DNA from 2 places in the Rossellomorea sp. DUT-2 genome. Region 1 is predicted to be linked to the other one. Evidence: riboswitches for the same ligand, from Rfam matches in the RefSeq annotation. Region 1 holds a riboswitch; the other holds the start of a gene.

Region 1 (7,581 bases):
TGGATACATATGACCCGGCAACGGTATTCAGCTCCATTGATACCGGAGGACGTTATGCCTATGGAAATCAGCCTCAAATTGCCGGTTGGAACCTTGCCCGGTTTGCTGAAAGCCTGTTGCCGATTCTTCATGATGAACAGGAAGAGTCGTTGAAGCTTGCCCAGGATGCTGTGATGGAATTTCCTAAGCTGTATGAAGCTCACTGGCTCGACGGAATGAGAGGGAAACTCGGTATATTCAACGAAGAAGAAGGGGACGAAGCCCTTGCAAAAGATCTCTTAAGTTTAATGAAAGAGAATCGTGCCGACTATACCAATACATTCCGTGCATTAACAAATGAAGAACAAATCGATCTGTTTAATAACCCGGAATTTGTTCAATGGAAAGAACGCTGGGTAGAGAGACTTAACAGGCAGGAAGAGTCAAAAGAAGCAACTCATCAGTTAATGCGAAAAAGTAGTCCATCTGTGATTCCCCGGAATCACCGTGTGGAGGAAGCGTTGGAAGCTGCAGTGGAAAGTGGTGATTACAGCGTAATGGAGCGTTTGCTTAAGGTTCTTAAAAATCCTTATCAGTTATTGACAGAACAGTGCAAGTACGCGACACCACCTGATCCATCCAATCGCCCTTACCGAACGTATTGCGGTACATGAAGAATGAGCGCAAAGCAGGAAGCCAAAAGGTTTCCTGCTTTTTTGGAGTGTAAGAGGACTTTGTCAATGATAAGTCGAAACTATTCAAAGATAGGTGAGGAGAAAATGGAGATAAAGGAGTTTTTCTATTGAACCAAGCATTACTCGTGATTGATGCCCAGCAGGAATTAATCGAAGGAAATGAAGGGGAACAAGCGGTATTTCAAAAGGAGAGACTGATTGAAAACATCAATCGGGTCATCCAGAAGGCAGCCGAAACAGGTGCTCACATCGTGTTTATTCGAGATAAAGATGTAGGAGGCGGGGAAGGTGATGGATTCCAGGTTCACAAGGATATCCATGTTTCGGACGAGAGTGTGGTGTATGATAAATTAGCGACCAATTCGTTTTACGGTACGCCATTACTAAGCTATTTAAAAGATAAAAAGGTTGAACATGTTGTCATCATGGGATGCCAAACGGAATATTGTATCGACACCGCTGTTCGGTATGCAACCGTTAATGGATTGGACGTAACCCTGGTGGCAGATGGTCACTCGACGAAGGATTCATCTGTGTTAAAGGCTGAGCAAATTATCCAGCACCACAACAAGGCTTTGTATGGTCATTATAACGTGGATCATTTCTCCGACGTCAGACAATCGGATGAAGAGTTGTTTCAGCCCAAGCATGATTTTTATCGGGAGAAATACGGAATGTAGATCCGGAACAAGCCCCTTTTGTCTGGCAAAAAGCAGATGGAAGGGGCTTTATTTCATTATTTCTCTCATTTCGCTCACTAATTCCTCCACAGATTTATCCTCATTAATCAGCTGAAAGTCTGTCCTCATCCCTTTTTCCTTTACCTGTTTGTTGATCTCATTCACCTGTTCATCAGAAACATTTATATGGATGGATTGATCTCTTGACTTGACTCTATGCAGGCACCGTTCATGGTTTGCATGGACCCCAATCGTAACGACTGAAAAATCTCTATTGATACTTTCGAACATTTGGTCAAAGTAAGGCGTCAGTCCTGTGGATTCAAATACGATTTTGTCGTGCATGTCCAAGGCGTGTCGAATCCCTTTTTCGATGGCAGAAAAAACGTCAGATAGATAATCTTCATTGTCGATTTGTCTATCTTTCTTCACTTTCTTTGCCCAATCTTCCACCCTGATAAAGGGGATTCCAAACTTTTGGTCCATCAGGGTCCCGATGAACGATTTTCCGCTTCCTTTTGGTCCGATTAAAAGGTAGATAGTTTTATTGGTCATGGCATACCCCTCCTCCAATCCAATATGTGAATTGTTAGTTTCATTTTATCTTATCACCGGGTTCGCTTTCAATGATAGGGGCGGGGGGGGGGGGGACAGGTTCATTGTCCCTGGCAAACCGGACAAAAATACAACCGCCTCGAAGCAGCGACCGTCTTTTCAATTTCACTCCCACAAATAAAGCATGATGCCCCTTCTCGATTGAATACCCAATGACGATATTTCGAACGCTTCTCTCCTTTAGCTTTTAACTTCTCAACAAGCTCAAGATCGTTTGTAATCCCACCAGTCTTATAGGATTGCTTAATTAAATGAATGATCGCCTCTGATGCTTTCATCAATTGATCTTCCGTACAGTCAATCGGACGAAGAGAAGGGTGGATGTCTGCTGCAAACATGATCTCAGACCTCAAATAATTCCCGATCCCGGCTACAAACCCTTGATCTAATAAAAGTATCGACCACTTTCGTTTGTAGAATCGTTTTTCTTTCATTCTTTGAAGCAATTCATCCGCTGTTACTTCTTCACTCAAAATGTCGGGTCCCACTTTAGAAACGAAAGGATGCTCGGGCACCTCTTCGTCACGGAGGACATCAATATCGGATGCACTGTAAAGAAGTGCCGACTTTTTCTCATTATGTAGAGCAAGCCTTAGCTGTCGGTTGGTTTTCGGATAATTGTACAGGTTCCTGATATACCATTTTCCGTAAAGTTGGTTGTGAGAGTAAATGGTGTATCCGTTGTCAAAGCGGATGAGCATGGCTTTTCCTTTCGTGTCCACTCTCTTCACGATCGATCCTTTTAATAGGTCTTCGTAATCTTCCAAATGAGGGAAGGCAAAGTATACATCTTGTACGGTTTTATTCTTAAGAGCGCGCTCGACTCCATCAGCCGCTCTTCTGATTTCCGGACCTTCTGGCATGGCGGTTTCTCCTTTTTTAGTATAGTTATTCCCTTTTTAATCCTTAATGTAACATTGGGATAGGCTGGGGTACTAATCTATTTCATGGTCTTGACATTATTCCAATATATTGATAAAGTTTTAAAAAATCTAAATATTTTCTTATCCAGAGAGGTGGAGGGACTGGCCCTTTGAAGCCTCAGCAACAGGTCTGTGAAGATACTGTGCTAATTCCAGCGGGTGATTCAAACCCTGATAGATAGGAGCAATCTTTTATTTGTCGGTGACGCACTCGTTTAGGGTGCGTTTTTTGTTTGTTCACCCATTCCTCAATACATTTAGAAGGAAGGGTGTTTGTATGGAAAAGGCAGGACAGAGTTTTAAAAGGAAGATGAAGACGCGGCATTTGGTGATGCTGTCTCTTGGAGGGGTGATCGGAACCGGGCTTTTCTTGAGTTCGGGGTACACGATCCATCAGGCTGGACCGTTTGGGACGATCCTTGCTTATTTGATTGGGGCGCTGGTGGTGTATCTTGTGATGCTTTGTTTAGGCGAGCTTTCTGTCCATATGCCGGAGACGGGATCCTTTCATAGTTATGCTACAAAATTCATTGGTCCTGGAACCGGTTATACGGTGGGCTGGTTATATTGGCTGACATGGACAGTGGCATTGGGGTCGGAGTTTACGGCGGCTGGCTTGATGATGCAGCGCTGGTTTCCTTCGATTAGTGTATGGATTTGGAGCGCGATCTTTGCTGCGTTGATTTTTGTCCTTAATGCGTTGTCAGTGCGGTTTTTTGCTGAATCTGAATTTTGGTTTTCTTTAGTAAAAGTGATTGCGATTGTTGCGTTTATTGTGATTGGGACAGGGGCGATCGTCGGTTTCATCCCCCTCATTCATTCAGAGCCCGCTCCGCTTTTCTCGAATATCACAAGTTCTGGATTGTTTCCGAACGGGGCATTTGCCATCTTGATGACCATGCTTGCCGTGAATTTTGCCTTTTCAGGAACAGAATTGATCGGGGTTGCGGCGGGAGAAACAGAGAATCCATCAAAATCGATTCCTAGAGCCATCCGTACCACTCTTGTGAGATTGATCATCTTTTATGTAGGGACGATTGTAGTATTATCTGCTCTAATACCGAGCCAGTCAGCCGGTGTATTGGAAAGTCCTTTCGTAGCGGTACTTGGTCGGATTGGAATCCCGTATGCCGCCGATATCATGAATTTTGTGATCATAACGGCCATTTTATCAGCGGCAAACTCAGGTCTGTATGCTTCTTCCAGAATGCTATGGTCGCTTTCAGATAAGCAAACGATCTCACCGATTTTTGCCAAATTGACTGATAGGGGAGTCCCTCTCAATGCGATTGTATGCAGCATGCTTGGAGGGGGGCTGGCCTTGCTTTCAAGCATCATTGCACCGGGGACGGTCTACATCGTTTTGGTTTCGGTCTCAGGTCTTGCGGTGGTGATCGTGTGGATGAGCATTAGTGCTGCCCAATTTCTATTTCGAAGACAGTACATAAGGGAAGGAAACGATGTGAAAGACCTGGCTTATCGGACGCCGCTCTATCCACTCGTCCCCATTGCGGCATTTCTGCTTTGTCTCGCTTCCTGTATCGGCATTGCCTTTGATCCCACTCAGAGGATCGCCCTTTATTGCGGAATCCCGTTTATCGCCCTTTGCTATGGAAGCTATCATATAACACAATACGTAAAGAAAAGAGGAACAGGTTATGTCGAATCAACTGAAGCTGAATCCCATTGATGCTATTTTACAAAAACATTCCCCACTTATTTTAGATGGAGCGTTAGCCACAGAGCTGGAAACCCATGGCTGTGATTTAAACGACCCCCTTTGGTCTGCCCGTGTACTCCTTGAAAAACCGGAAGCGATTGAGAAAGTTCATGCTGATTATTTCCGTGCAGGAGCCGATTGTGCGATTACAGCCAGCTACCAGGCAACGGTGGATGGTTTTCGAAAGCGCGGAATAGAGAAACCGGAAGCGCTGGAATTAATCCGAAAAACGGTTACTCTTGCCAAACAGGCTCGGGATGGCTTTTGGAAGGAAGATAAGGGAAATTCGAATCGGCCGAAACCAATCGTTGCAGGTTCTGTAGGACCATACGGGGCATACCTTGCTGACGGCTCTGAATACGTTGGGAACTATGGAGTAAGCGATCAACATTTAGCAGGTTTCCATTTTCCCAGAATCCAGGCACTAGTGGAGGCGGGTGCTGATTTGTTGGCATTCGAAACCATCCCGTCCTTGCAGGAGGCAAAGGTACTCGCGTCACTTTTGAAAGAATTTCCGGATACCTGTGCCTGGCTGTCTTTTTCATTAAAGGATGGAAAGACGATAAGTGATGGAACGGGGATTGAAGAGTGCACGCGTGTGTTCAATGACGATGAACAAATCGCTGCGATTGGGGTGAATTGTGCACCGATTATTGCGGCCAAAGAGGCGATAAGCGTATTAAGCAGAAACACTGACAAACCAATCATCGTGTACCCGAACTCAGGTGAGACTTACAATGCTGAGACTAAAACGTGGCATGGGGAGGAAGCGTGTTCGGCGTTTGATGAGCAATCAGGAATTTGGTACGAGGCAGGTGCCCGTATCATTGGTGGTTGCTGCCGGACGGATCCTGGTCATATTGAAGCCTTGGCGAAGAGGTGGAGATAGACAATAACACTTAAATGCAAAAGCCCAAGTGGTTCAACCATTTGGGCTTTTGCATCATTATCGCTTCTATTATTTAATAGAAAACGTCTCTTTTATCAGTAGGTCCTCTGGAGATTTCCCGATTTGATCTTGATGGAAGTAATCTCTGATGACTCCATCTTTTAAATAGTTGACGATTGAGACCATTGTCATACCTTGATCTAAAGCGAGGTAGGCTTGAGTCACTTCTCCTGTCTCTACATTGACTGAATCAAGGAATCCGTATTTCCCGTACATATCGAAACGTTTCAACGCCTGGATGTTATTGAATGCTTCCATTGGTGCATATTCAAGTGCCAGGAAAGTGGCATGTGGAGTAACAGTACCATCAGACTTATAACCGTCCATACCTAATGGAGTAGCGGCAAATTCTGAATAATTATCTGGTGTGGCTGCTGGCGACATGCCCCAGGCTTCATATCCTTGCTCTTTAGCATATTGAATCTGGATGTCTACATGACGCTTATTGTTCAAGCCAAGTGCGTTCTTCCCAAGTTCTTTCTCCTTTAGTACAAGCTGTGGCATCAATGCTTCAAACATGCTTCCTCCCCAGCTTGGTACATATTTAGTGCCCTTGTAACTGTAATGTCCTTCAAAGACATCTACACCATCATAAGTTTCTGTATATCCTTCTGGAATTTGAGCCTGCCAATCCCAGCTTTCAGGCATGGTGCGGAACATTCTCCACCAATGTTCTTCCGGTACATCTTCTTTCCCGATTGCGATGTAGCTTGCTACGCGTGGTTCCGTATAAAAGGCACCGTAATGGTGAGAAGTATAGCTCTCGGTTGCTACATCATATCCGCCCCGCATTTGTCCTACTTCAGGTGTGTAAAGAGTGGAATAATCCATGTCCTCAACTAATGCGTGGGTCTCTTCATAGAGTTCCGGATACGCTTGTCCCACTACAACGAGTCCTGCAGACAGCCATCCATTATCTACAGTTGAGATGAATTGACCCCACTCCGTCATGAGTGTTGCATCTTCTGTATAGTACCAGTTGTAAAATAATCCGTTCCATTTTTCCATATCTTTTAATGAATTCAACGTCTTTTCGATGTTGGTCACGGCTTCTTCACGTGAAATCAGGCCGACTTCCTCAGCTGAAATCGTACTCATCATATACATGGCAATGTTCGTAGGAGAAGTGAATTTCTGAGCATTGATCTCCCCGGTATCCATTCGGACGGCATCATAAGTGAGTCCCGTTTTCTTATCTGTAAAATCTTCGAAGTATCGATAGGTATTTTTTGAAATCGCTTTCAATTGTTTAGATAAAGCGATCTCTTTTCCTTTGTTTGTGTGATTTCCAGAAGCCGCAGCTGGGAGCGTAGCGCTGACGATAAGCAATAAAACTAACAGCAATGAAAAATATTTCTTCAAATAGGACACTTCCTTTCAATTTGGTGAAACGTTTCGATTAAAAGTATACAAGAGTGATCAAAAGACGTATATCACTCAATAGTAACAATTATCTGAAAATAAACCGTGGGTATATGACCTTTTTTTTGAGTCTTTTATACCAGTATCCATCGTCGAGTAACCGCTGGATCCAGACACTGCCCTCAGTCATAGGTGCTACTATATTGGGGGACTAGAATCTTTTTTAGGCTACAGTGTGATTGAATTCTATTAAAAAAAGGAAATTCTCCTATTATGTAGAAAGTCATAGATACATAGTCAATAGGGGGGAGCAGGATGCAGGGCTTTGATTATAAAAACTACGACGGTTTAGGGCTCGCAGAATTAGTGAAGAAAAAAGAAGTTCAGCCTAGAGAATTGGTTGAAGAGGCCATTAAAAGAACAGAAGCCCACAACCCGAAGTTGAACGCAGTGATTCATAAAATGTATGAACAGGCGAGGGAGGTTGCAGACAAAGAGCTTACTGGGGCCTTCGCCGGTGTACCGATGCTATTGAAAAATATCACTCAAGATATGGAAGGGGAGCCCATGACAGCAGGTTCAAGATCTCTTCGAAGCTACCGTGCAAAGACAGATTCAGAGTATACCAGGAGATTGCGGGAAGCTGGCGTGGTTATTC
Region 2 (7,581 bases), on a different contig from region 1:
ATCATCTTCCGTTGAAGAAGAAGTGGAGAAAATGACGTGGGCAACTCGTTGGGGTGCCGATACCATAATGGACTTATCAACAGGGAAAAACATTCATACAACAAGGGAGTGGGTCATTCGAAACTCCCCTGTCCCTGTTGGTACGGTACCGATCTATCAAGCACTTGAAAAAGTAAACGGAATTGCAGAGAATCTTACATGGGATGTGTACCGGGATACATTAATCGAACAGGCGGAGCAGGGAGTTGACTATTTCACCATTCATGCAGGTGTATTATTGCGGTATATTCAGCTGACGGCTGAGCGTACAACAGGCATTGTTTCCCGTGGAGGTTCAATCATGGCACAATGGTGTCTTGCCCATCATAAAGAGAACTTTCTTTATTCACATTTTGAAGATATATGTAAGATTTTAAAAGCCTATGATATCTCCGTTTCCTTAGGAGATGGTTTAAGGCCCGGATCAATTGCTGATGCGAATGATGAAGCACAGTTTGCCGAGCTTGAAACATTGGGCGAGCTAACCAAAATTGCTTGGAAGCATGATGTACAGGTGATGATTGAAGGCCCTGGTCATGTACCGATGCATATGATTAAAGAGAATGTGGATAAGCAAATGGAAATCTGTCATGAAGCTCCTTTTTATACCTTGGGCCCATTAACGACAGATATTGCCCCGGGGTATGATCACATTACTTCCGCCATAGGGGCTGCCATGATCGGTTGGTTTGGAACAGCCATGTTGTGCTATGTAACACCGAAAGAGCATCTCGGATTACCGAATAAAGATGATGTGAGAGAGGGTGTCATTGCATATAAAATCGCTGCACACGCAGCGGATTTGGCGAAAGGGCATCCAGGGGCACAAGTAAGAGATAATGCCGTTTCTAAGGCTCGATTTGAATTTAGATGGAATGACCAATTTAATTTATCCGTGGACCCGGAACGTGCAAGGGAATATCATGACGAAACACTTCCTGCAGAAGGGGCAAAAACGGCCCATTTTTGTTCAATGTGTGGACCGAAATTTTGTTCAATGAGAATATCACATGATATAAGGGAAATGAAGGAAAATAGCATTGATGACGCTCATAAGGAAATAGAAAAAGGGCTGAAAGAAAAATCGAAGGAGTTTGTGGAAAATGGATCAAACATCTATCGATGAACCTCTTAGCCATGTACTCAAATTGAAGAATGAGATCGTAAAGCTCAATCAGAGAGTCATCCAACTCGAAAAAGAAGTGAAGAGCATTCAGGAAAACTGCAGGCATGTCTTCTATGAAACGCAAGTAACAAGATCTTGTATCAAATGTCATTATGTAGAAAGTACCTATTATTAGAAACGTGTAAGTTATAGATTAAATTTCTTTTGACAGCTTGTATGTACCGTGCTACGATTATTACAAATTTCGGAATAGTAAATGAATATATATGTGTGACTCTTATTAAGAGAGGTGGAGGGACTGGCCCTATGAAACCCGGCAACCATTCAACCGATGTGTTGAAAAGGTGCTAATTCCTGCAAAGCAATTGGCTTTGGAAAATAAGAGAGGATTCTAATAGACATGAAGCCCTCTCTATCGCAAGAGAGGGCTTTTCTTTTTTTGAAATAAAAATTTAATAGACAAATGCAATAGGTGCTGAGTCATGCTCAGCTAAAAGGGAAGACCGGTGAAAATCCGGCACGGTCCCGCCACTGTAATGGGGAGCGACTTATCATTCAACCACTATTTCTGTTGAAATGGGAAGGGATAAGAAGCTGTGAACCTAAGTCAGGAGACCTGCCTGTTGTATGCGCTTATGCTCTACGTGGATATAGAGAGGGGTGAGGAATACGTGTTGAGAATACAAGAATGTCTCAACTCTAGTTAGTGATACGTATGAATCTCTCTTTCATTTGAAAGGGAGATTTTTTTGTTGATGACAACCATATCAAGTATAAGGAGTGAGGATTGAATGAGTAATGTGATTAGTTCCAATGTAGGATATCCAAGGATCGGTGAAAAGCGTGAATGGAAAAAGACCCTGGAACAATTTTGGGCAGGGAAGATTGAAAAGGATTCCTTCTTAGAACAAATGAAGGAAATAAGAGTCAACCATTTGAAGAAGCAATTAGAACAGGGGATTGATTTAGTTCCGGTTGGAGATTTCAGCTTATATGATCATGTGCTCGATACAGCCGTTATGTTCGGCTTGGTTCCCGAGAGGTTTCATTATAGTGGGGGTAAGGTCTCTCTTGAAACGTATTTTGAAATGGCCAGAGGCGCGAAGGACGCGGTGGCATTAGAAATGACAAAATGGTTTAACACCAACTATCACTATCTCGTGCCTGAGCTTGATGGGATCATACCTCAGTTAGTGGAAAATCGTCCCCTGCATTTATTTAGAGAGGCAAAACAAAAGCTAGGTATAGAAGGGAAACCGGTTATCTTAGGTCCTTTCACTTTTGTGAAATTGTCTAAAGGGTATGAAACCGGTGATTATAAAACTCTTGTTGATCAATTTGTCCCTCTTTATGCTGAAGTACTGCGTGAATTACAGGAAGAGGGGGTAGAGTGGGTACAAATGGATGAACCGATCTTATGCACATCCATCGGGGATGAAGAGATGGGTCAATTCAAAGAAGTCTATCAAACGCTTAAAGAATCCTGCCCCGGGTTAAAAATCATCCTTCAAACCTATTATGATAGTTTGGAAAGGTACCAGCGGGTGTTAGCATTGCCGGTAGATGGCATAGGGATAGATTTTGTGCATGATCGTGGTGAGAATTTGGCCGCGCTGAAAAGATTTGGCTTTCCTAAGGATAAACTCCTGGCTGCCGGCATTCTTGATGGCAGGAATATTTGGAGAAGTAATCTTGCGGATACCCATTCGCTTCTATCGTTCATTGCAGGGTATGTTCCGAGTGATCGCTTGATCATACAACCATCATGCAGTTTACTACATGTACCAGTAACCTTGCAGAATGAAGAAACACTTGGTACACCCCTCATTGACGCTCTATCATTTGCTGATGAGAAATTACATGAAATCTCTATCTTAACAAAGGGGATTCGTGAGGGAGCCGGGACAATAAACGATGATATCGTTCAAAGTGAAACGGCGATTAAGAATTTAAACGAATCACCACTGCGTAATAAGATAGAGGTGCAGGAAGAGGTGAAAGATCCTAACAATGTCGGGAGAAAAGATCCTTTCCATATTCGTAAACAGGAACAGGCCAAGTACTTTTCATTACCTTTTCTACCTACCACTACAATCGGCAGTTTTCCTCAAACCCAGGAAGTGAGAAGGCAAAGGCTGAAATGGAGGAAGGGAGATCTTTCTGAAGGGGAGTATCAGCAATATATTCAGGCAGAAATCAAACGTTGGATTGAAATTCAGGAACAAATCGGCCTTGATGTGTTTGTACATGGTGAATTCGAGCGGACGGATATGGTTGAATTCTTTGGTGAAAAATTAGAAGGTTTTCAATTTACGAAGTATGGCTGGGTACAATCATACGGTTCCAGATGTGTGAAGCCACCACTCATATATGGTGATGTGAAATTTAAAGAACCCATGACCGTTAGAGAAACTGTATACGCTCAATCCTTAACGGATAAACCGGTTAAGGGGATGTTAACGGGCCCGATCACGATTCTAAACTGGTCATTTGTTCGGAATGATGTATCACGTTATGAAGTAGCTAATCAAATCGCGCTTTCTCTCCAAAAGGAGATAGAGGAATTAGAAGCCAATGGCATTCGTATGATACAAGTCGATGAACCGGCACTTAGAGAAGGACTCCCTTTAAAGAGTGAGAATTGGGAGGAATATCTAAAGGCTGCCGTTTATGCTTTCAGATTGGCCACTTCATCTTTACAGAACCAAACCCAGGTCCATACCCATATGTGTTATTCGGATTTTGAAGATATTATAGATGCCATCAGTGATTTGGATGCTGATGTCATCTCAATTGAAACATCAAGAAGTCATGGGGAATTGATCCATGTTTTTGAAGATCATACGTATGATAAAGGGATAGGTCTTGGGGTATATGACATTCACAGCCCCCGGGTGCCGAAGCATGAAGAATTAATCCGTAATATACATCGGGCTCTTGAAGTGCTGGATGCCGATTTATTCTGGGTCAACCCGGATTGTGGTTTGAAAACACGTGGAATCGATGAGACGGTATCAGCTCTTAAAACCATGGTGGAAGCGGCGGAACAAGTGCGTGCAGAGATGCTCATGAAAAAGGAAGGATAATTGTCAATATGATCGAGTGCCGATGATTACGTTCCTTTGATCCACCTTTTCAAAATGCAGGGCGCAATTGAAAAGAATTGCGTCCTGCTCATAAGGAGATAAAAAGAAAATGCCATACATAGCCATAGGAAGAATCATTCAAGTATTTAATGAACATCAGCCAAAGCGCACTATCCTGTATTTGGTGAGTGATAAGGGGGTTGATGAGTTCCTACAAGGGAGGATTTCATTAAAAACCGCTTTAGCATGGCAGGCGGAAGAAAAGATATGCAATGTCTATGCTCCCAGTTAAAATATAGAGGGAGAAAAAAATAAGCTTCCCAAAATCCTTTGAATTGTGTTAACTTAAAGTTATACATAGTTTACATACACAAGGGGGATTTGAAAGTGAACGGAGAAAAATTAAGGGTGATCATTCACTGTGCCATCTTTGCTGCGATTACGGGGATTTTCGCTCAAATCGAGATTCCACTTCCACTCGTTCCTATCAGTGGGCAAACATTAGCAGTAGGAATTACAGCGACGATTCTTGGAAGCCGATATGGTGCGTTTGCCATGGTATGCTATGCAGCCCTGGGAGCAGTCGGTGTTCCTGTATTTGCAGGATTCAGTGGAGGTGCACAGGTACTGGTTGGGCCTACAGGAGGCTATATTTTCGGCTTTATCGTAGCGGCTTTCTTTACTGGATTCATTCTTGAGAAAACCAAATTCACGATTCCGATGGCGATGATTGCCAATACGGTCGGAATGATCATTACGTTGGTCCTGGGTACCATTCAACTGAAATTTGTTGCCGATCTTAGCTGGAATCAGGCAATGGCAGCAGGCGTTTATCCATTTATCGTAGTTGGACTTATCAAAGCATTCCTTGCAAGCTGGATTGGGATCACGGTAAGACAGCGTCTGGTTCAAGCCAGGTTGATCGGGAATCGGAAAGTAGCAGCATAATGAAAAAAAGTTGACTCTTTGTTGGGAGTCAACTTTTTTATGATTAAAATTTATACATAGACCAATAGCCAATATCTTTGAATCCGATTCGTTTATAAATTTTCCCTGCTTCGGGATTATCATAGAATAGGCACAACTCTTTTCCTTCTTCTAATACGTCACGACAAAGCTTCGTCATGCACTCCGTCGCATAGCCTTTTTTCTTATACTCAGGATGTGTACATACAGCGACAATCATCGCAGACATACTGTTTTCCGCGGTTGTGGAAGAAGAAGAAACAAATTTTCCGTCTTCTTCTACGTAATAGCTTCTCGACACTCCTGCTTCCATGCTATGTTTTCTTTTTTCTACAGAAAAGTCGCCACCACTGAATTCAGGGATGCTGTTCAACAGGTCCACAAGTTTAGGTAAATCAGTGAGGGTAGCCTGTTTTACATGAGGCAGGTCTTGTCGATCCATTGCTTCCGTGTTGTCACATTTAGCATAGTACATATGTCTTTTGGAATTAATTTCTCTGGATAAAAAGGGTTCGACCTGCGTCACAATCCTTTTTAAACCGGAAACGATGCTGTAGTCTTCGGTTCCATTGATGATTCCGGCAAACCCTTCTGCATCAAATTCACCCATGGAAAAAGGGATGAAGTTTTCTCTGTACTTAAGGAGGATTCCCCTCAAATTCCCTTCCGCATCAAAGTCGCCCCAAATTTTCTGAAAATCCTGTTCATACCCAAAGGCTTCAATATCCCCGATAATAAACAAATTCTCAGCAGGCTGCTGATGAATGAGTTGCTGGCAAAGACCATGATCCTGTTCTGTAAGCTGTCTGATCATCAAGTTCCCCTCCTGTAAATAATCATTATCATACCAAAATTAGAAATATTTAGTAAAGTATTATTTTTAGGAGAATTTCAATAATAGCGGGTACAAGTGGTGTAGCTTGCATAATTTTTGTTGGACTAACAGAAATTATGAATAGCTACACTTTTTTATGAAATACCATGCGTGGTTTTAAATTCATTAAAATAGGGAATCTTAGCATCAAACACAGTTATTAGGAGGGAAACTTTATGCTTTGGACCATTATTGGAATTCTTTTAGTCCTTTGGTTACTTGGATTGATTTTTAAAATCGGAGGAGCCATCATCCATGTATTACTTGTTATTGCCATTGTTGTATTCTTATTTAACAGAATAACCGGGCGAAAGAAAGGGCTATAACCCCTTACAATATCAAAGGTCCGTCCCTCGAATTCGAGGGACGGACCTTTGATATATAGACTATTTAACGGCTGGGCCGCCTTTAAGTTCGATTTCAGATGGTACGTTTGAGAATTTCTTGAAGTTTTCGTTGAATTTGTGGGCAAGTTCTTTTGCCTTCACTTCATAGGCTGCTTCATTGGACCAGGTTCTCTTTGGTTGAAGGACTTCGTCAGGAACACCAGGAACGTGAACAGGGATGTTCAGACCAAAGATGTCGTCCGTTTCTGTTTCAACGTGAGTCAGTTCCCCTTCAAGAGCTGCTTGAATCATAGCACGAGTGTACGATAACTTCATGCGGTTTCCAACACCGTATTCTCCACCGGTCCAACCAGTGTTCACTAAGAATACTTGTGCATTGTGCTCATCGATTTTCTTCCCAAGCATTTCGGCATAACGAGTGGCAGGGAGCGGCAGGAATGGTGAGCCAAAGCACGTCGAGAATGTGGCCTGTGGTGAAGTGATTCCGCGCTCAGTACCTGCAAGCTTCGATGTATAACCGCTCAAGAAGTGGTACATTGCTTGTTCTTTCGTCAGTTTGCTGATTGGAGGCAATACCCCGAATGCATCTGCCGTTAAGAATACAATGGTATTCGGATGTCCTGCAACACTTGGTTCAACGATGTTTTCCATCGCTTGAAGAGGGTACGCAGCACGAGTGTTTTCTGTTAATGAGTTATCCTCATAATCAGCGATGCGGGAATGGTCATCGAGAACCACATTTTCAAGGACAGAACCGAAACGGATCGCATCAAAGATCTGAGGCTCCTTTTCACGTGTCAGTCCAATACACTTAGCGTAACAGCCGCCTTCAATATTGAATACACCGTTCGGGGACCATCCGTGCTCATCATCGCCGATTAAACGGCGGTTAGGGTCTGCGGACAATGTCGTTTTCCCTGTACCGGATAAACCGAAGAACAATGCCACATCTCCTTCGCGTCCAACATTTGAAGAACAGTGCATGGAAAGGATATCGGATTCTGGAAGCACATAGTTCATGACAGAGAAGATCGATTTCTTCATTTCACCTGCATACTCAGTTCCGCCAATTAAGACAATTCTTCTTTCAAATGATACAATGATAAATGTTTCAGAGTGAGTTCCATCTTCTGCTGGATCTGC

What was found. A riboswitch is a leader RNA that binds a small molecule or an ion and turns the genes downstream of it on or off. The one in region 1 is predicted to bind S-adenosylmethionine.
Region 2: it holds a riboswitch for S-adenosylmethionine, as region 1 does, so the genes downstream of both, metE (5-methyltetrahydropteroyltriglutamate--homocysteine S-methyltransferase) here and mmuP (S-methylmethionine permease) in region 1, are expected to answer to the same signal.

What each region holds. Positions count from the first base shown of each region.
Region 1 covers NZ_JBQPEO010000003.1:685,084-692,664, forward strand. Annotated here, with positions in the region: gene ACOSV2_RS14405 (protein adenylyltransferase SelO) at 1-653, shown strand, start outside; gene ACOSV2_RS14410 (isochorismatase family protein) at 782-1,354, shown strand; gene ACOSV2_RS14415 (AAA family ATPase) at 1,403-1,909, opposite strand; gene nei (endonuclease VIII) at 2,011-2,832, opposite strand; SAM riboswitch class I at 2,971-3,077, shown strand; gene mmuP (S-methylmethionine permease) at 3,170-4,582, shown strand; gene mmuM (homocysteine S-methyltransferase) at 4,551-5,501, shown strand; gene ACOSV2_RS14435 (glucoamylase family protein) at 5,571-6,932, opposite strand; gene ACOSV2_RS14440 (amidase) at 7,239-7,581, shown strand, end outside.
Region 2 covers NZ_JBQPEO010000006.1:38,599-46,179, forward strand. Annotated here, with positions in the region: gene thiC (phosphomethylpyrimidine synthase ThiC) at 1-1,165, shown strand, start outside; gene ACOSV2_RS19800 (hypothetical protein) at 1,143-1,340, shown strand; SAM riboswitch class I at 1,440-1,550, shown strand; cobalamin riboswitch at 1,619-1,803, shown strand; gene metE (5-methyltetrahydropteroyltriglutamate--homocysteine S-methyltransferase) at 1,957-4,251, shown strand; gene ACOSV2_RS19810 (biotin transporter BioY) at 4,633-5,199, shown strand; gene ACOSV2_RS19815 (GNAT family N-acetyltransferase) at 5,243-6,031, opposite strand; gene ACOSV2_RS19820 (lmo0937 family membrane protein) at 6,268-6,417, shown strand; gene pckA (phosphoenolpyruvate carboxykinase (ATP)) at 6,478-7,581, opposite strand, start outside.